Regions from separate parts of the Brevibacterium sp. 2SA genome, predicted to be linked through region 2. Evidence: predicted binding sites of a transcription regulator. Region 2 holds the regulator's gene; each other region holds the start of a gene.
What was found. The regulator LexA, encoded in region 2, represses DNA repair genes until DNA is damaged. The targets are predictions, from matches to a motif close to TCGAACANNTGTTCGA.
Positions count from the first base shown of each region.

Region 1: the regulator LexA is predicted to act here: its motif matches at 3,506-3,521, upstream of recA (recombinase RecA).
Region 3: the regulator LexA is predicted to act here: its motif matches at 3,993-4,008, upstream of xsc (sulfoacetaldehyde acetyltransferase).

Region 1 covers NZ_SCMW01000042.1:23,389-29,058, forward strand. The annotation lists gene FFS20_RS13450 (DNA translocase FtsK) at 1-1,261, shown strand, start outside; gene pgsA (CDP-diacylglycerol--glycerol-3-phosphate 3-phosphatidyltransferase) at 1,389-2,153, shown strand; gene FFS20_RS13460 (CinA family protein) at 2,143-2,667, shown strand; gene FFS20_RS13465 (helix-turn-helix transcriptional regulator) at 2,843-3,172, shown strand; gene FFS20_RS13470 (DUF3046 domain-containing protein) at 3,172-3,399, shown strand; gene recA (recombinase RecA) at 3,665-4,750, shown strand; gene FFS20_RS13480 (regulatory protein RecX) at 4,814-5,587, shown strand; gene miaB (tRNA (N6-isopentenyl adenosine(37)-C2)-methylthiotransferase MiaB) at 5,634-5,670, shown strand, end outside.
Region 2 covers NZ_SCMW01000014.1:53,892-59,561, forward strand. The annotation lists gene hisH (imidazole glycerol phosphate synthase subunit HisH) at 1-244, opposite strand, end outside; gene FFS20_RS07580 (hypothetical protein) at 244-843, opposite strand; gene hisB (imidazoleglycerol-phosphate dehydratase HisB) at 840-1,436, opposite strand; gene FFS20_RS07590 (histidinol-phosphate transaminase) at 1,674-2,807, opposite strand; gene FFS20_RS07595 (LysM peptidoglycan-binding domain-containing protein) at 2,817-3,128, opposite strand; gene lexA (transcriptional repressor LexA) at 3,372-4,127, shown strand; gene FFS20_RS07605 (ATP-dependent DNA helicase) at 4,176-5,670, opposite strand, start outside.
Region 3 covers NZ_SCMW01000002.1:134,205-139,874, reverse strand. The annotation lists gene FFS20_RS01790 (amidohydrolase) at 1-631, opposite strand, end outside; gene FFS20_RS01785 (sodium:solute symporter family protein) at 621-2,087, opposite strand; gene xsc (sulfoacetaldehyde acetyltransferase) at 2,149-3,969, opposite strand; gene FFS20_RS01775 (IclR family transcriptional regulator) at 4,148-4,963, shown strand; gene FFS20_RS01770 (MoxR family ATPase) at 5,037-5,670, shown strand, end outside.

The DNA.
Region 1 (5,670 bases), on a different contig from region 2:
CACCGGCGCCGGCAAGTCGAGCTTCGTCAACTCGATGATCACCTCGATCATGATGCGCGCGACCCCCGACGAGGTCCGGATGATCCTCGTCGACCCCAAGCGCGTGGAGCTGACGATCTACGAGGGCATCCCGCACCTCATCACCCCGATCATCACGAACCCGAAGAAGGCCGCCGAGGCGCTCGAATGGGTCGTGCGCGAGATGGACGCCCGCTACGACGACCTCGCGAACTTCGGGTTCAAGCACATCAAGGAGTTCAACAAGGCCGTCCGCGAGGGCCGCGTCCAGGTGCCCGCCGGGTCCGAGCGCGTCCTCCAGCCCTACCCGTACCTCCTCGTCGTCGTCGACGAGCTCGCCGACCTCATGATGGTCGCCCCGCGCGACGTCGAGGCCTCGATCCAGCGGATCACGCAGCTCGCCCGCGCCGCCGGCATCCACCTCGTGCTCGCCACGCAGCGCCCCAGCGTCGACGTCGTCACCGGCCTCATCAAGGCCAACGTGCCCTCGCGGCTGGCGTTCGCAACCTCGTCGCTCGCCGACTCGCGCGTCGTCCTCGACCAGCCCGGCGCGGAGAAGCTCATCGGCCAGGGTGACGCCCTGTTCCTCCCGATGGGTGCGGCGAAGCCGATGCGCGTCCAGGGTGCGTGGGTCAACGAGTCCGAGATCGAGAAGGTCGTCGAACACGTCAAGGGCCAGCTCACCCCGAACTACCGCGAGGACGTCGCCGTCGAGGCGCCGAAGAAGCAGATCGACGAGGAGATCGGCGACGACCTCGAACTCCTCCTCCAGGCCGCCGAACAGGTCGTGACGACCCAGTTCGGCTCGACGTCGATGCTCCAGCGCAAGCTGCGCGTCGGCTTCGCGAAGGCCGGCCGCCTCATGGACCTCATGGAGTCCCGCGGCATCGTCGGACCCTCCGAGGGCTCGAAGGCCCGCGACGTCCTCGTCCGACCCGAGGACCTCCCGGCCACCCTCGCCGTCATCAAGGGGGAGACCCCACCCGCCGAGGCGGGGGCCGGCAGCACGCCATCGGCCGCCGACGACTTCGCCGAGGACTTCGACGACGAGGACGGCTACGACGATCGCGGCGAGACCGGTGCGTCGCCCGCGGGAGGGTCGGCCGCCTCGGCGCGCACCGATCCCTACGCCAACGGCGTCGGACACGCCGAGGACCTCCAGGTCGGCGACATCGACCCGGAGACCGGCCTCGAAGTCGTCGAGGCCTCCGGCGAGGACGCCTGGCAGCTGACAGGACGCTGACGACAGCGAAGCCGGCCACCGATCGGGGTGGCCGGCTTCGTGCTCTCAGCAGCGCAGCCCCGGTCGCGGTCCGCGCTTTCGATTGCGGTGCCGCGCTCTCGGCAGCGGTCTCGGATAGGGTTGAGGTGTGAACGATCGCCCCGAGACCCCGCCCGCAGCCGAACCGAGCGCCTGGAACCTCCCCAACGCCCTGACGGTGGTGCGGATCCTCCTCGTTCCCGTCTTCCTCGTCCTTCTCCTCAACGACGGGGGACAGAACCTCACGACGCGGTGGTGGGCGCTCGCGGTCTTCCTGCTGGCGATGGCCACGGACAAGATCGACGGCGACCTCGCCCGCAAGTACAACCTCATCACGAACTTCGGCAAGATCGCCGACCCCATCGCCGACAAATCGCTCATGGCCGCGGCCCTCATCGGGCTCGCGCTCGTCGGCGAGCTGCCGTGGTGGGTGCCGGTCATCATCCTCGTGCGCGAACTCGGCATCACCGTGCTGCGCTTCTTCATGATCCGCATCGCCGTCATGCCCGCGTCCAAGGGCGGCAAGCTCAAGACCGTCCTCCAGACCGTCGCGATCGGACTGTTCCTCCTGCTCAAGCCGCTCGCGTTCATCGTCCCCGTGCCCGTGGCGATGGTCCTCATCGTCGTCGCGTGGGTCGTCATGGCCGCCGCGATCGTCGTCACGATCGTCACCGGCATCGACTACTGCATCCAGGCGGCCCGGTTGGCCCGCACCGCGCATTCCGGCGCCGAGGCGACCGATCGTTCCCCGTCCGACGGGACGTCCGCGGACGGCTCGGTCCGGCAGCCCGGTCACGACGAGGCCGGCGGACCCGGGGCGCGACCGGACGGGACCGAGGACTCCGAGGGACCGCGGACCGGCGATGGCCGGTGACCTGCTCACGGAGTCCCGGGAGATCATTGCGACCTGCGCGCAGCTGGGACTCTCGGTCGCCTCGGCGGAATCCCTGACCGCCGGTCGCTTCGTCTCCACCCTCGTCGACGTCCCCGGCGCGTCCGCGGTCGTCCGCGGCGGTCTCGTCACCTATGCGACCGACCTCAAGGCGAGCCTCGCCGGCGTCGACGCCGACCGCCTCGAGGAGACCGGTCCCGTCGATGAGGTCGTCGCCGCGCAGATGGCCGTCGGGGCCGCCCGCGCCTGCGTCGCCGACATCGGCGTCTCCTGCACGGGGGTCGCCGGACCGGACCCGCAGGACGGCAAGGAGGTCGGCCTCGTCTACACGGCGATCGCCTTCGGCTCGCGCGCCCACGTCGTCGAACACCACTTCACCGGGGATCGGGAGGCGATCCGGTCGGCCACGGTCGCGGCCATGGTCGAGCGCCTCGGCGAGTTCGTCGCGAAGCTCGCGTTCGGACCCGACCCGAGCACGGACAGCGCTGCGGAATAACTTCCCTTGTGCGATGGTTGAGAGTTCAAGATGACATACGCACAGACATGCCACCGCGCCGGTTTCTCCGAAAGGACTGGCAATACCCCCATCTCACCCGCTCAGGTTGGCGCCCCCGCGCGACCGGGCTGTAAAGTTGAATCCACGATCGCGCGATCAAAGGGAGGGACGCACAATGTTACTGAGAGTTGAAATCGGCGACGCACTGCGTTCCGCTCGCCGCCGTCAAGGACGGACGCTGCGCGATGTCTCCACGGGAGCGAGCGTGTCGCTCGGCTACCTCAGCGAGATCGAACGCGGACAGAAGGAAGCCTCCTCGGAGCTGCTCTCCGCGATCTGCGAAGCCCTTGAGCTGCCGGTCTCGGCTCTGCTCAGCGAGGTCTCGGACCGCTTCGCCCTCGAAGAGGGCGTCGCGATTCCCGACACCATCCCGCAGGAGCTCTCGGACAAGATCCTCGGCCACCCGGGCGGTTACCCGACCCCGCGGCTGGCCGCCAAGCCGTAATGCGCCACACGCTCTACTGGACCCTCATGAACGAGGAGTTCGGGGAGGCGCGTGCCGCATCCCTCCACACCGACCTCACCCTCAGCAGCCTCGGTTCGGTGACCGCCGCCGAGGCCTTCCGCCAGGGCATCGAACCCCGTGACATCTGGATCGCCGTGTGCGATTCGATGGGGGTGCCCGAATCACGGCGCCTCGGCAAGGAGAAGCCGCGGTCCCGGCCGTTCTGAGCTGCCGGGTCGGGAGGTTCTGACCCGCTGAGCTGGGCGGCGGTGTCGGCTGGTGCGACCGGCTCGCCGGCGTGCCGACAATCTTCGAACGACACGCCGCGACATTTCGAACACATGTTCTTATATCGGCTATGATGGTGAGCGAATCACGGGACCTGTGACCACGAGTGGCCGGTTGTCCACAGGGGAGATCGCTTCCCTGTCGTCATGTCAGTGCCATCTTCTAGCCTTGGTCTCACAGTTTGCGAACACTTTAGGAGAGGTCATGGCGCGTACACCCAAGAACCTGCAGATCCCCACCGGCGGCGACAAGTCCAAGGCACTCGACGCCGCACTCGGCCAGATCGACCGCAACTACGGCAAGGGCGCGATCATGCGCCTCGGCGAGGGCGTCCGGGAGCCCATCGAGTCGATCCCGACCGGCTCGGTCGCCCTCGACATCGCGCTCGGCATCGGCGGTCTCCCGCGCGGCCGCGTCGTCGAGATCTACGGACCGGAGTCCTCCGGCAAGACGACGGTCGCCCTCCACGCGGTGGCGAACGCCCAGAAGGCCGGCGGCATCGCCGCGTTCATCGACGCGGAGCACGCGCTCGACCCCGAGTACGCGAAGAAGCTCGGCGTCGACACCGATCAGCTCCTCGTCTCCCAGCCCGACACCGGTGAGCAGGCGCTCGAGATCGCCGACATGCTCATCCGCTCCGGCGCGCTCGACATCATCGTCATCGACTCCGTCGCCGCCCTCGTGCCGAAGGCCGAGATCGAAGGCGAGATGGGCGACAGCCACGTCGGCCTCCAGGCCCGCCTGATGTCGCAGGCGCTGCGCAAGATCACCGGTGCCCTCGCCCAGTCGAAGACCACGGCGATCTTCATCAACCAGCTCCGTGAGAAGGTCGGCGTCTTCTTCGGCTCCCCGGAGACGACCTCGGGCGGCAAGGCGCTGAAGTTCTACGCCTCCGTGCGCATCGACGTCCGCCGCATCGAGACCCTCAAAGAGGGACAGGACGCGATCGGCAACCGGACGCGGGCGAAGATCGTCAAGAACAAGGTCGCCCCGCCGTTCAAGCAGGCCGAGTTCGACATCCTCTACGGCCACGGCATCTCCCGCGAAGGCAGCCTCATCGACATGGGTGTCGACAACGGGATCATCCGCAAGTCCGGTTCGTGGTTCACCTACGACGGCGACCAGCTGGGTCAGGGCAAGGAGAACGTCCGCAACTTCCTCCGCGACAACCCCGGCCTCGCCGAGGAGATCGAGCTGAAGATCAAGCACAAGATGGGTCTCATCAAGGTCGAGGACGAGGCCACCGAGTCCGCTGCCGCCGAGGAGACCGACGACGTCGAGATCTCGTGACCGTGTGCCGGCCCGCGCAACCCGCGCGCGGAGTCGGCATGACCTCATGACTGGGGGAGACCCATGACTGAAGAGCGCACTTCCGCTGCTCGCCGTCCCGACGGACCCGGGACCGAACCCGCCCAACTCAGCGACCTGCGCGCGGCGATGTCCGACCTCGAACGCCGTCACGCGCAGGGGGAGTCGGGGTTCTTCGCCGGGCTCGCCGAGCCGGGCGACGTCGCCACCCCGACGAGCGATGAGGTCGCTGCAGCGGGCGACGATGTCGCCGTGCAAGCGGGTGACGTCGCCGTTGACACAGGGGAGAAGCCCGCGCGGACCGACGCTTCCTCCCTCGTTCCCGTTACCGGGGACTCCCCGGAGTTCGCCGAGGCCTATGCGAAGGCGAAGAAGACGGCGCTCAACATGCTCGCGATGCGCGACCACTCGAGCACCGAACTGCGTGAGAAGCTCGCGAAACGCGACTTCGACCCGTCGGCGATCGACCGGCTCATCACCAAGCTCGAAGGCTCCAACCTCCTCGACGACACCGAGTTCGCTCGGCGCTTCGCGAAGGCCCAGCGTGAGGGAAAGAAGCTCTCCCGGTCGGCCCTGCGCCGGCAGCTGAGCAGGAAGGGCATCGACGAGGACACGATCGCTGGTGTCGTCGACGAGGTCGACGGCGGTGCCGAGGGTGAGGAGAGTCTCGCCCGCGATGTCGCCGAGAAGAAGGCGCGATCGACCCGCGGCCTCGACCACGAAGTGCGCGAACGCCGGATCCTCGGGATGCTCGCCCGCCGCGGCTTCTCCTCGACGATCTGCCTCAAGGTCACCCGTGAGGTGCTCGCCGAGGGCTGAGTCGACGACAGCGGAGGCACAGGTGCGGCGGTAGAATGGTGGGGCCATGACTGAACTCATCGACGCCCCGCACACCACCGACG
Region 2 (5,670 bases):
CGCAGATGCCGAGCAGAGGACGACCGGCCGCATGCCGGTCGCGGATGAGGTCGACGGCGCCGACGGACTCGAGCCCGCGCATCACCGCGGAGTACGCTCCGACCCCGGGCACGAGCAGACCGTCGGCGGCGTCGATGACCGCGTGGTCGGCGGTGAGGGTGACATCGGCTCCGGCAGCCTCGGCGGCGCGCACCGCGGAGCGGACGTTGCCGGCACCGTAGTCGAGGACGGCGATCGTCGTCATCAGCGTTGCCCTCCTGAGAGGACGCGGGAGATCCGCCACAGCGAGAACCCGAGGACGATCGCCCCGACGACGGCGACGATCCAGGCGACGGCGTTGCCGCCGAGTCCGACGGTGACGCCGAAGGCGAGGACGAGACCGGCGAGGACGGCGACGACGATCCACATGAGCGCGGTGCGTGCGAGTGCTGCCCGTCCCGGGGTCATCGTCGCCGCGCTCGCCTGGAGCTTCGACATCGACGAGGTCGGGATGTTGCCTTCGACCTCCTCGGGGGTGACGGTCTCGAGGAGGATCTGCTCGGTGACGTCGGGCAGGTTGCGCAGGGCGAGTCCGGCGGGGACATCGGACTCACGGGCCCCGTGGCGGAAGTGCCCGGCGTCGATCTGCTCGTCGCTGCGGACGAGGAGAAGGACCTCGTGCTTGCCGGCGAGCTTCGAAATCGCGGCGGCCGCCTCGTTGCCGGCTTCGACCCCGGTGTCGGTGAGGACGATGCCGGTGAAGTCGCCGATGGGCACGATCGTGCCGGAGATGTTCGACAGCACGCACGCGGCGGCGAGCTGGTCGGGGACGCCGAACGGAGTGACGACGACGGTGGTGCTCACAGGACTCCCTTGGTGCTCGGCACTGCGGTGGTGCGTCCGTCGGGTTCGACGGCTTCGCGCAGGGCGCGGGCGAATGCTTTGAATTGGGCTTCGACGATGTGGTGCGGGTCGCGGCCGCGCAGCAGGTCGAGGTGGACGGTCAGTCCCGCGTGGAACGCGATCGACTCGAGGGCGTGCGAGGTCATCGAGCCCGTGAAGTGTCCGCCGATGAGGTGGTACTGCTGACCGTCGGGCTCGCCCTCGTGGACGAAGTAGGGCCGGCCGGAGATGTCGATGACGCAGCGGGCCAGCGCTTCGTCGAGCGGGACGAAGGCGGCACCGTAGCGGCGGATGCCGGCCTTGTCGCCGAGCGCCTCGGCGAGGGTCTGACCGATGACGATCGCGGTGTCCTCGACGGTGTGATGCACGTCGATGTCGGTGTCGCCGGAGGAGGTGATGTCGAAGTCGATGAGCGAATGCTTCGCCAGTGCGGTGAGCATATGGTCGAAGAACGGCACGGTCGTCGAGATGTCCGCTCTGCCGGTGCCGTCGAGGTCGAGGGCGACGGACACGGTCGACTCGGAGGTCGATCGGTCGCGTTGGGCCTTCCGCATAGTGAGCCTTTCTTCGCTCTGGTCATCAGCCGGCGCACTCACGCGCCGACCTCTATTGTCTCAGTCCCGGTCCGCATCCTGCACAGGGGTCTCGCACCTGGACATCGACGGTCTCGCTGAGGCGGTTGTGTGATGGTCTCGCCGAGGCGGTGGAACCGAGGTGGTGGAGCGTCGCAGTCGCCGAGGCGGTGGTTCGGCGCACCAGGGCGGTGGTTCGGGTCGCGACGGCGGTCGGGCTCAGCGAGCGCTGAGCAGAGTGTCCGGGTCGGTCGCGACGATGTCGTCGAGGGCCGCGAGGAACGCCGTCGTCTCGGCTTCCGTGCCGGCGTTGACGCGGGCATGATGCGGAATGCCGATGTCGCGGATGAGGATCCCGCGATCGAGGAGCTTCTGCCACAGGTCGGCCGGTGAGGCGATGTTGCCGAAGAGGACGAAGTTCGAATCGCTCGGGTAGACGGTGAAGCCGAGGGCGGCGAGGCGGTCGGCGATCGCCGTGCGCGAGTCGATGAGCCGGTCGACGTTGCCGAGCAGGAGGTCGGCGTGGTCGAGGGCCGTGCACGCGAGCACCTGGGTGATGTCGGAGAGGTGGTACGGCAGCCGGACGAGGCGGAGGGCGTCGATGAGTTCGGGGGCCGCGATCGCGTAGCCGAGCCGCAGTCCGGCGCACGCGAAGGCCTTGCTCATCGTCCGGGAGACGACGAGGCGCGGTCGGCCCTGAAGCAGGGTCATCGCCGAGGGCAGGGCGGGACGGGAGAACTCGGCGTACGCCTCGTCGACGATGACGATTCCACGGCAGTTCTCGTAGGCGGCGGCGATGACGTCGAGGCCGATCGAGGTGCCGGTCGGATTGTTCGGGGTGCAGAGGAAGACGATGTCGGGATCGACGCGGGCCACCTCGGCGGCCACGGTTGCGGCGTCGAGTTCGAATTTCTCGTCCCGGGAGGCCGCCACCCAGGTCGCGCCGGTGCCGGTCGTGATGAGCGGGTGCATCGAATAGCTCGGGGTGAAGCCGAGTGCGGTGCGTCCGGGGCCGCCGAAGGCCTGGACGATGTGGGAGAGGACCTCGTTCGAGCCGTTGCCCGCCCAGATCATCTCCGGGAGGAGGTCGACCGAGCCGCCCGCCCGCTCGTTGACGCCGTCGAGATAGGTGACGAGGTGTTCACGCAACGCCGTGAATTCCCGGTCGGGGTAGCGGTTGAGTCCGGCGAGGTGGCCGTCGACGGCCCGGCGCATCGCCTCGGTGACGACCTCGGGGATCGGATAGGCGTTCTCATTGACGTTGAGCTGTACCGGAACGTTGAGGTGCGGAGCGCCGTAGGGCTGCTGACCGACGAGGTCGGACCGGACCGGCAGAGAGTCGATGTTTCCCACACACCGATTTTAGCGCTGGGGAACGTTGAGGCTCTGGCCGGGGTGGACGACGGGGCTGTCGAGGTGGTTGAGCTCGACGATGTCGGCGACGACCTCACGGGTGTCGCGGTCGAGGCCGAGGTTCGAGGCCACGGTCCACAGCGACTCGCCCTCGCCGACGACGACGGCGTCAGCGGCGACTCCGACGACTTCTCCCTCAGCGACCGCCTCGGCGGTGAACGTCTGGGTGGAGATGAAGAGCGTGCCGCCGATGATGGCGAGAGCGCACAGGGCAGTCCGGAGCAGGCGCACGGCGCGGCGGCCGCGGACGGTCAGACGCATTTCGTGATTCTTCTCAGACATCGCTTTACCTCTTTCTTCGTACGATTCCACCCGCAATGAGTAGAACGTCTGTTCTATTCAACATGCCAATCGAACAAATGTCCAGTCCACCTCGAACATTTATGAGACAATGAGCGAGAACCAGCGTTGTTGATCGATCTCGAACAACCATCCCAGGCGGCACTGACACGAGATCTCTCGAAGCGCTTCGACCGGTGGGATTAGAACGAAGGGGAAGAGGCAATGGTGCAGAGCAAACGAGGCAGAGGAAGGCCGCGCAACGAGGATGTGGCCAGCGAGATCGCGGCTGCGCGCAGCGAAGAGGACGAGGTCGAGATCCCCGACGGGCCGACCGGAGCCGGCGACTTCCGACTCTCCCCCCGGCAGCGGCTCGTCCTCGAGACGATCGAACGCGCCGTCGTCACCAACGGCTACCCGCCGAGCATGCGCGAGATCGGTGAGGCCGCGGGTCTCGCGTCGCTCTCGAGCGTCGCGCATCAGCTCTCGCAGCTCGAGCGGCTCGGCTATGTCCGTCGCGATCCCAAACGCCCGCGGGCGATCGAGGTCGTCAATCCCTTCGAAGAAGAGGAGGCGGAGCGGGCGAAGTACGAGGAGCTCGCGAACAACACCGTCCAGGTCCCCGTCGTCGGCCGCATCGCCGCCGGTGGCCCGATCCTCGCCGAGCAGGAGGTCGACGACGTCTTCTCCCTGCCGACGCAGGTCGTCGGCTCCGGTGAGATGTTCCTCCTCAAGGTCGTCGGCGATTCGATGATCGAGGCCGCCATCTGCCACGACGACTGGGTCGTCGTGCGCAAGCAGCACACCGCCGACAACGGTCAGATCGTCGCCGCCCTCCTCGATGGTGAGGCGACGGTGAAGACGCTCAAGCGCAAGGCCGGGCGCCAGTGGCTGCTCCCGCAGAACAAGGACTACGACCCCATCGACGGCACGTACGCGCAGATCATGGGGCTCGTCGTCGCCGTCATCCGCCGCCTCTGAAAGGTGCCGCGCGGGCACAGCCTGCGCGGCGACGCCGAGCGCCCCGGACTACTCCTTCGCGTCGGCGAGGCGGCCGAGGGCCGTGCGGACGAGCTGTGAGTCCGTCGTCGGCCACATCTGCGGCATCGAGTTGACGAGGTAGCCGGCGTACCGAGCCGAGCGCAGCCGCGAGTCGAGCACCGCGACCACGCCCTTGTCCGCCGTCGACCGGATGAGGCGTCCGGCTCCCTGGGCCAGACGCAGTGCGGCATGCGTCGCGCTCACCGCCATGAACCCGTTGACACCGCGCTTGTCGGCGTCGCGGGCCCGCGCCTGCATGAGCGGATCGTCCGGCCGCGGGAACGGAATCCGGTCGATGATGACGAGCCGGTTCGTCCTCCCCGGCACGTCGACGCCCTGCCACAGTGACATCGTCCCGAACAGGCACGCCTCATCGTCGGCGGCGAAGCGGGAGACGAGTGACGGCAGACCGTCCTCCCCCTGGAGAAGGATCGGGACGTCGACCTTGGCGCGCAGGTGCTCGGCGGCGGCATTCGCTGCCGCCTTCGAGGAGAAGAGCCCGAGCGCCCCGCCACGGGATGCGGTGACGAGCGCTTCGAGTTCGGCCAGCGCTTCCTCGCTCAGCCCGCTGCGACCGGGTTTGGGCAGGTGAGACGCGACGTAGATGATCCCCTGGCGGCCGTAGTCGAAGGGTGAGCCGACGTCGAGGCCGTCCCACCTCGGCGCGTCCGGTCCTAAGAGACCGAGCGAGGCGGCCACGGCGTCGAAGTTCCCTCCGAGGGCGAGCGTCGCCGAGGTCGCGACGACGGTGGAGTCCTCGAAGATGCCGTTGCGCATCGTCCCGGCCACGCTCAGCGGGGCGACGACGAGGTTGGTCGTCTCGCGTTCGCGGAAGGTGCTGCGGCTCAGCCACACGACGTCGTTCTTGCCGGGGTCGCAGAAGCGCTCGGCGAGTTCGAAGATCTCCTGGCACCGGGCCTTGGCCATCTGCCGCCCTGCATCGGCGTCCTCTCCGCGTCCGCCGATGTCGTTGATGATCTGCCGGGCGGAGTCGCGGATCTGCGTGAGGGCTAGTGCCAGCGGCTCGCCGACGAAGAGCATGAGCCCCTCCTGGACACCGGCGGTGGCGCGTTCGAAGGCCGCCGAGGCGGTGTCGAGCATCGCGACGACCCCGTCCTCGACCGCCGTGTTCTTCCGCACCGCCGAGGTGGCCGCCGACAGCATTCCCGTGTTGATCTGGCCGGACAGGGCGTTCGTCACGCGGTCCTTGAGCTCGTGGGCCTCGTCGATGATGATGACGTCGTGTTCGGGCAGCACGGAGTTCTCCCCGAACGCGTCGATCGCGAGCAGCGCGTGGTTCGTCACGATGATGTCGGCCTCCGAGGCCGCGGTCCGCGCCTGTTCGGCGTAGCACTCGGTGAAGAGCGGGCAGTTCGACCCGAGGCAGTCGAACGCGTTGACCGACACCTGCGCCCACGCCTTGTCGCTGACGCCGGGCAGCAGATCATCCCGGTCGCCGGTGTCCGTCGTCTTCTCCCACGTC
Region 3 (5,670 bases), on a different contig from region 2:
CGGTGCCCTCGGTCAGGTCACTGACCAGCGCCATCGCGGTGAACTCCCGCAGTTCGCCCGTCGGTGCTCCAGACGAGTCCTTGACCACGCCCGGCACCATCGTCTCTGCGCTGATGTCGTAACGCGACATGACCGCGGAGTTGACCACGCATGCATGCACGCTCGTGTGGATGACATGGATCGGCCGGTGCAGCGACACGGCGTCGAGGTCGGCTGCGGTGAATGCCTGCCCAGGGAAGTAGATGGGGTCGAATCCCCACGCGAGCAGCGGCTGCTGCGGATCGTCGAGCTCAGCCTCGGCGACCCTGAGCCGTTCGACGACTTCGTCGATGCTTGTGCAGCCGGGCCAGTGGTGTCCGCTGGGCTCTGTACGGTCGAGGTAGCCGACATACGTCTGCTTCCACACATTGCCCGTGCCGGCATGGGTGTGCGCTTCGACGAATCCCGGGAGGATGACAGCATCCGCGTAGCGCTCGTCGAGGACAGCCCCCGGGTAGGTGAGCAGCTCCTCGACGGTGCCCACCGCACGGATCCGCTCTCCGCGCACGGCCACGGCCTCAGCGGTGGGGTACGACGGATCGCCGGTGTGGATCCGCCGCGCGGGGTAGACGATGGTGTCCTCAGGATTCATTGCTCAGTGTCCTCGATTCGTGGTCGGCGGCCGATTCGTCGGTCGGTGTCTCGCGTCCCTCCAGCGCGTAGGCGGTGACGGACTCGTTGGCAGAGTGCCGAGACACCAGGCTGACGGTCACCAGGGTAATCGCTGAGACGAGAAGTCCTGGCGCGATCTCGTGCAGACCGAAGGGAGTGCCCGACAGCCTCCACACCACCGCCGCGGCGGCAGCCGCCACCATGCTGACGATGACCCCGGTCGACGTGGCCCGGCGCCAGAACATCGCCGCGAGGACGGGCATGACGAGCGTCGACGCGGTGAACGTCAGCGCCAGCTCGTAGATTGCGATGATGTCGTCGATGAGCAGGGCAATGACCAGCCCGAGCACCGCCATCGCGCCGACCGACATCCGCGAGACGAAGAGGATCTTCCGGTCCCCGGCACCGGGGTTGACCCACCCCTGATAGATGTCCTTGGAGATGTTGATGGCCCCGCTGAGGAGAAACGAGGTGGCGCCGGTGAGCAGCGCAGCGACGAGCGAGACCATGAGCAGGCCTCCGAGCCACGGCGGGAAGATCTCGGAGATGAAGCTCGTGTAGACGAGGTCAGGTTTGGTGTCGGCGGGAAACCGCTGGAGGGCGGCGATGCCGATGAGGACGGCGACGACGCTGACGAGGCCGGACACGATGAAACCGATCGTCACGGCCGAGTATCCGATCCTCGGCGTCCTGGCGGCGGTCAGCCGCTGCCAGGTGGTCTGCCAGACGATGTAGAAGGGCCCGAAGATGAGGAACCAATTGAGGAGTTCCATGCCGCCGATGCTGTCGAACTCGAGCAGCTGCGGGGGAGTGGCTGCCACGACCTCCGCCGGACCGCCGAGCGCGGCGATGCCGACGACGAGAGCGAGGACCACCCCGACGAGGATGACAACAGTCTGGATCGCGTCCGTCCAGGCCACACTTGGCAGTCCGCCGATCATGGTGAACGCGAGCGTGACGAGGAAGCCGAGGAGCACTCCCCAGAACGTCGAGATCGGCGTCACCGACGACAGCAGGGCTGCCATACCGACCAGCTGCATCCCGAATGTCGGAGTCATGTAGAGCAGTCCGGTGATGAGGGCAGGGATGAGGGCTGCGGCTTTGCCGAACCTGCGGGCGAAGAGCTCCGGCAGCGTATAGAGCCGGAGCCTGCGGATCGTCGGGCCGAGGACGATGACGGTGGCGATGGTGAAGCCGACGAAGGCGAGGCTGGTGATGAGGTAGGAGACACCGAGGGTGAACCCCTTGCCGGCGGCGCCGATGAGGGCCGCGGAACCGGTGACGGTGGCGATCACCGATCCGCAGATGGGGAAGAAGCCGAGACTGAAATCGCCCATGACGTAGTTGTCGGCCGTCTTGACGGTCTTCGACGAGCGGAGGCTGACGGCGAAGAGCAGGGCGAGGAACGCGAGTATCCAGACGATGTACCAATTCAATGGAGTCTCCCTACGGCGAAGGGGCGCACGGCCTGCTGCCGCGCGCCCCTGGTCCTCATCCTCAGACGTAGTCCTTGTACTTGTCGAGTGTGCGGACCGGCATCCGCAGTGCGTCGCGCCGGAACGGATCGCCGAGCTCCTTCGTGCACATGATCTCGATGACCGTGGTCCTGCCCTCGTTCATCTGCGCATCGACGGCTCGCTGCAGCGCAGGGCCGACGTCCTCGAGCCTGTCGACGACGATCCCATCGGCGCCCATGCTCTCGGCCATCGCCGCGAAGCTCTCCCCGTTGTCGAGCTCGCCGGCGATGAAGCGGCGACCGTAGAACTCGACCTGGTTCTTCTTCTCCGCACCCCACTGGCGGTTGCGGAAGACGACTGCAGTGACGGGGATGTCATGGCGGACGGCAGTGAGGACTTCGACCATGCTCATCGCCCATGCGCCGTCACCGGCATACGCGATGGCCGGGCGCTCCGGAGCGGCCCGCTTCGCGCCGATGATCGTCGGCAGCGCATAGCCGCAGTTGCCGAAGCTCATCGGGGCGAAGAAGCTGCGCGGTCGCTCGAACCGCAGGTAGCTGTGCGCCACCGAATTGATGTTGCCGATGTCCGTGGAGACCATGACGTCGGCGGGCATCGCCTTCTCGAGTTCACGCAGAACCTGACGCGGATGGAGCCAGTTGCCCTCCTCCTTCTCTGCTTCGTCGATGACATCGAGGGAGAACTCGTCCTTCTCGTGTGTCCAGGAGTCGAGCTCGGCCTCCCAGGCCTCCTTCTCCGCACGGATGAGATTCGCCCGTTCGTCCTTGGTGGCGTCGCTGACGACCGTTTTGTCGTTGAGGCGTGCGAGCAGCTCTGTGGCCACTGCCTTGGCATCGCCGCAGATGCCGACGTCGATCTTCTTCACCAGCCCGAGCATCTTGTGGTCGGCATCGACCTGGATGATCTTCGCATCCGTGGGCCAGTACTCGAACTGGTACTGCGGGAGCGTGCCGAACGGGCCGAGGCGGGTGCCGAGTGCGAGGACGACATCGGCCTGATTGAGCAGGGTCATTCCCGCCTTCGACCCCTGGTACCCCAGAGGGCCTGCCCACAGCGGATGGCTGGCGGGGAACGAATCGTTGTGCTGGTAGCTGTTGACCACGGGGGCGCCGAGGCGCTCGGCCAGGGCGATGCACTCCTCGACTCCGTCGGCCATCACGACTCCGCCTCCGGAGATGATCACCGGGTTCTTCGCCCGGGCCAGCAGTTCTGCGGCATCGTTGAGGCTCTTTTCGCCGCCTGCACCGCGATCGATGCGCTGGGGCTGCGGGATGTCGGGGGTCGCCTCGCCGTAGAAGTAGTCGCGGGGAATGTTGAGCTGCGTGGGCCCGATCTCCGACTGGGCCCGATCGAAGCAGCGGGCGGTGAACTCGGCCATGCGAGCAGGGTTCGTCACGTGGCCCTGGTACTTCGTGAACTCCTGGAACATCGGCAGCTGGTTGGCCTCCTGGAATCCACCGAGCCCGATCGAGTTCGTCCCGGCTTCGGGAGTGACGATGACGACCGGGGAGTGCGCCCAGAAGGCCGCCGCAATCGCAGTCACGCAGTTCGAGATGCCCGGGCCGTTCTGCCCGATGACCACTCCGTGACGGCCGGATGCGCGAGCGTAACCGTCGGCCATATGGGCTGCACCCTGTTCGTGGACGACCGGAACGAAGTCGATGCCGGCCGGCGCGAAGATGTCCATCGCGTCCATGAACGCCGATCCCATGATGCCGAACACATCGGTGACGCCGTTGGCCACCATGGTTTCGACGAATGCCTCCGAGGAGGTGATCTTCTGCGGTTTCGGAGCTTGTTCGGGTGCTTCGACCTCAGTCCGATCAGCGAGTTCTGTCATGCCAACTCCTCCTTGAGGTTGGGAAGACCACATCTTTGAGGTCTCGTTTATTCGTTCAATTCAGCTAAAAAAGTTGAACACCTAGAACACTAGGCGGAGGCGGGCGACCGCGTCAATACGTGTTCCGGTTATTAATCCGTTTGGTATGATTTTCCGAGACACCAAGGAGGGCGTGCTCATGGACAATCTTGCGGAACCGGGCCTCGGCACCGAACTCTCGCTCGTCGGGGAGACGCCGGCGCTGCGCCTCATCTCGCTGCTTGAGCTGATCTCGACGCGCGACGAGATCTTCACCCTGCAGTCCCTCGTCGTGCAGACCGGACTGCCCAAGCCCACGCTTCACCGAATGCTTCAGCAGCTCGAGAGCGCCGGTCTCATCACGCGGCACAGCGACGGCCGCCATTACGGAACGGGTGCGCGACTGCGGCGGATGGCCGAGGACATTCTGCTCAACGACACTCGGCACGGGGCTCGTCGTGCGATCCTGGCTCAGCTCGCCGAGGATGTCGAGGAGAGCTGCAATCTCACGACGGTCGCGGGCAGCGACGTCATCTATCTCGATCGTGTCGAGACGCAGCATCCCCTGCGGGTCCACCTCGAAGCGGGAGCCCGAGTGCCGATCCACGCATCGGCCAGCGGGAAGATGATCATGTCCCAGTACGGTGAGACTCAGCGCCGCCGTCTGCTGGCCGGTTCGCAGCTGCCGGCCTTCACCCCTCACACGATGACCGATCCGGACCGCATCGACGCGGAGCTCACCGAGATCAGGGAGCAGGGATTCGCCGTCGACCGCCAGGAGTACCTCGACGGGCTCGTGTGCCTGGCCGTGCTCGTCCCCGGGGAAGCGGGGCGGTCGAATCAGTGTGTGGCCATTCAGGCTCCGGTGCTCCGGAAGTCCGAGGAGGATCTCGTCGCTCTCCTGCCGCTGGTGCAGGCTGCGGCCGAGAAGATCTCCCGTATCGACGACATCGACCGCAGCACCGAGATCGCCTGATCTGACCACGAGTGCGTCGCCGGAGCGGATCGCCTCTCGCTTCGGGGAACACCAGACGAAGGGAGCGCCGACCATGCACACCGCCACGGATCCGCGCAGCGCCATGTCCGACCCACCACCGGCCGCGGCCACGACCACCTGGGAATCCGCACGTCAGCTCTTCGGTCTCGACGGCGACCTGCAGGTGCCGAGGCTGGCCGGCGAGGACAGCCTCGTCCCGGACATCGATCCGAACTACCGCTTCGACCCGGAGGTGACCAGAGCCATTCTCGCGGGGTTCACCCACAATTCGCGCGTCCTCATCCAGGGTCTGCACGGCACGGGAAAGTCCACGCACATCGAGCAGGTCGCGGCACGCCTCAACTGGCCGGTCATGCGGATCAACCTCGACGGTCAGATCTCCCGCACCGATCTCGTCGGCAAGGACCAGGTCGTCATCGAAGACGGCCATCCGCGCACCCGCTTCGAAGACGGAATCGTTCCGTTCGCCCTCGGCCGACCGATGGCGCTGATCTTCGACGAGTACGACGCAGGCCGGCCCGAGGTCATGTTCATCATCCAGCGGCTGCTCGAGCGGGAGGGCCTCTTCACGCTCACCGAACAGAACCGCGTCATCCGTCCGCACCCCCAGTTCCGTCTCTTCGCGACGGCGAACACCGTCGGATTGGGCAACCTCAACGGTCTCTACAGCGGGGTCAAGCGACTCA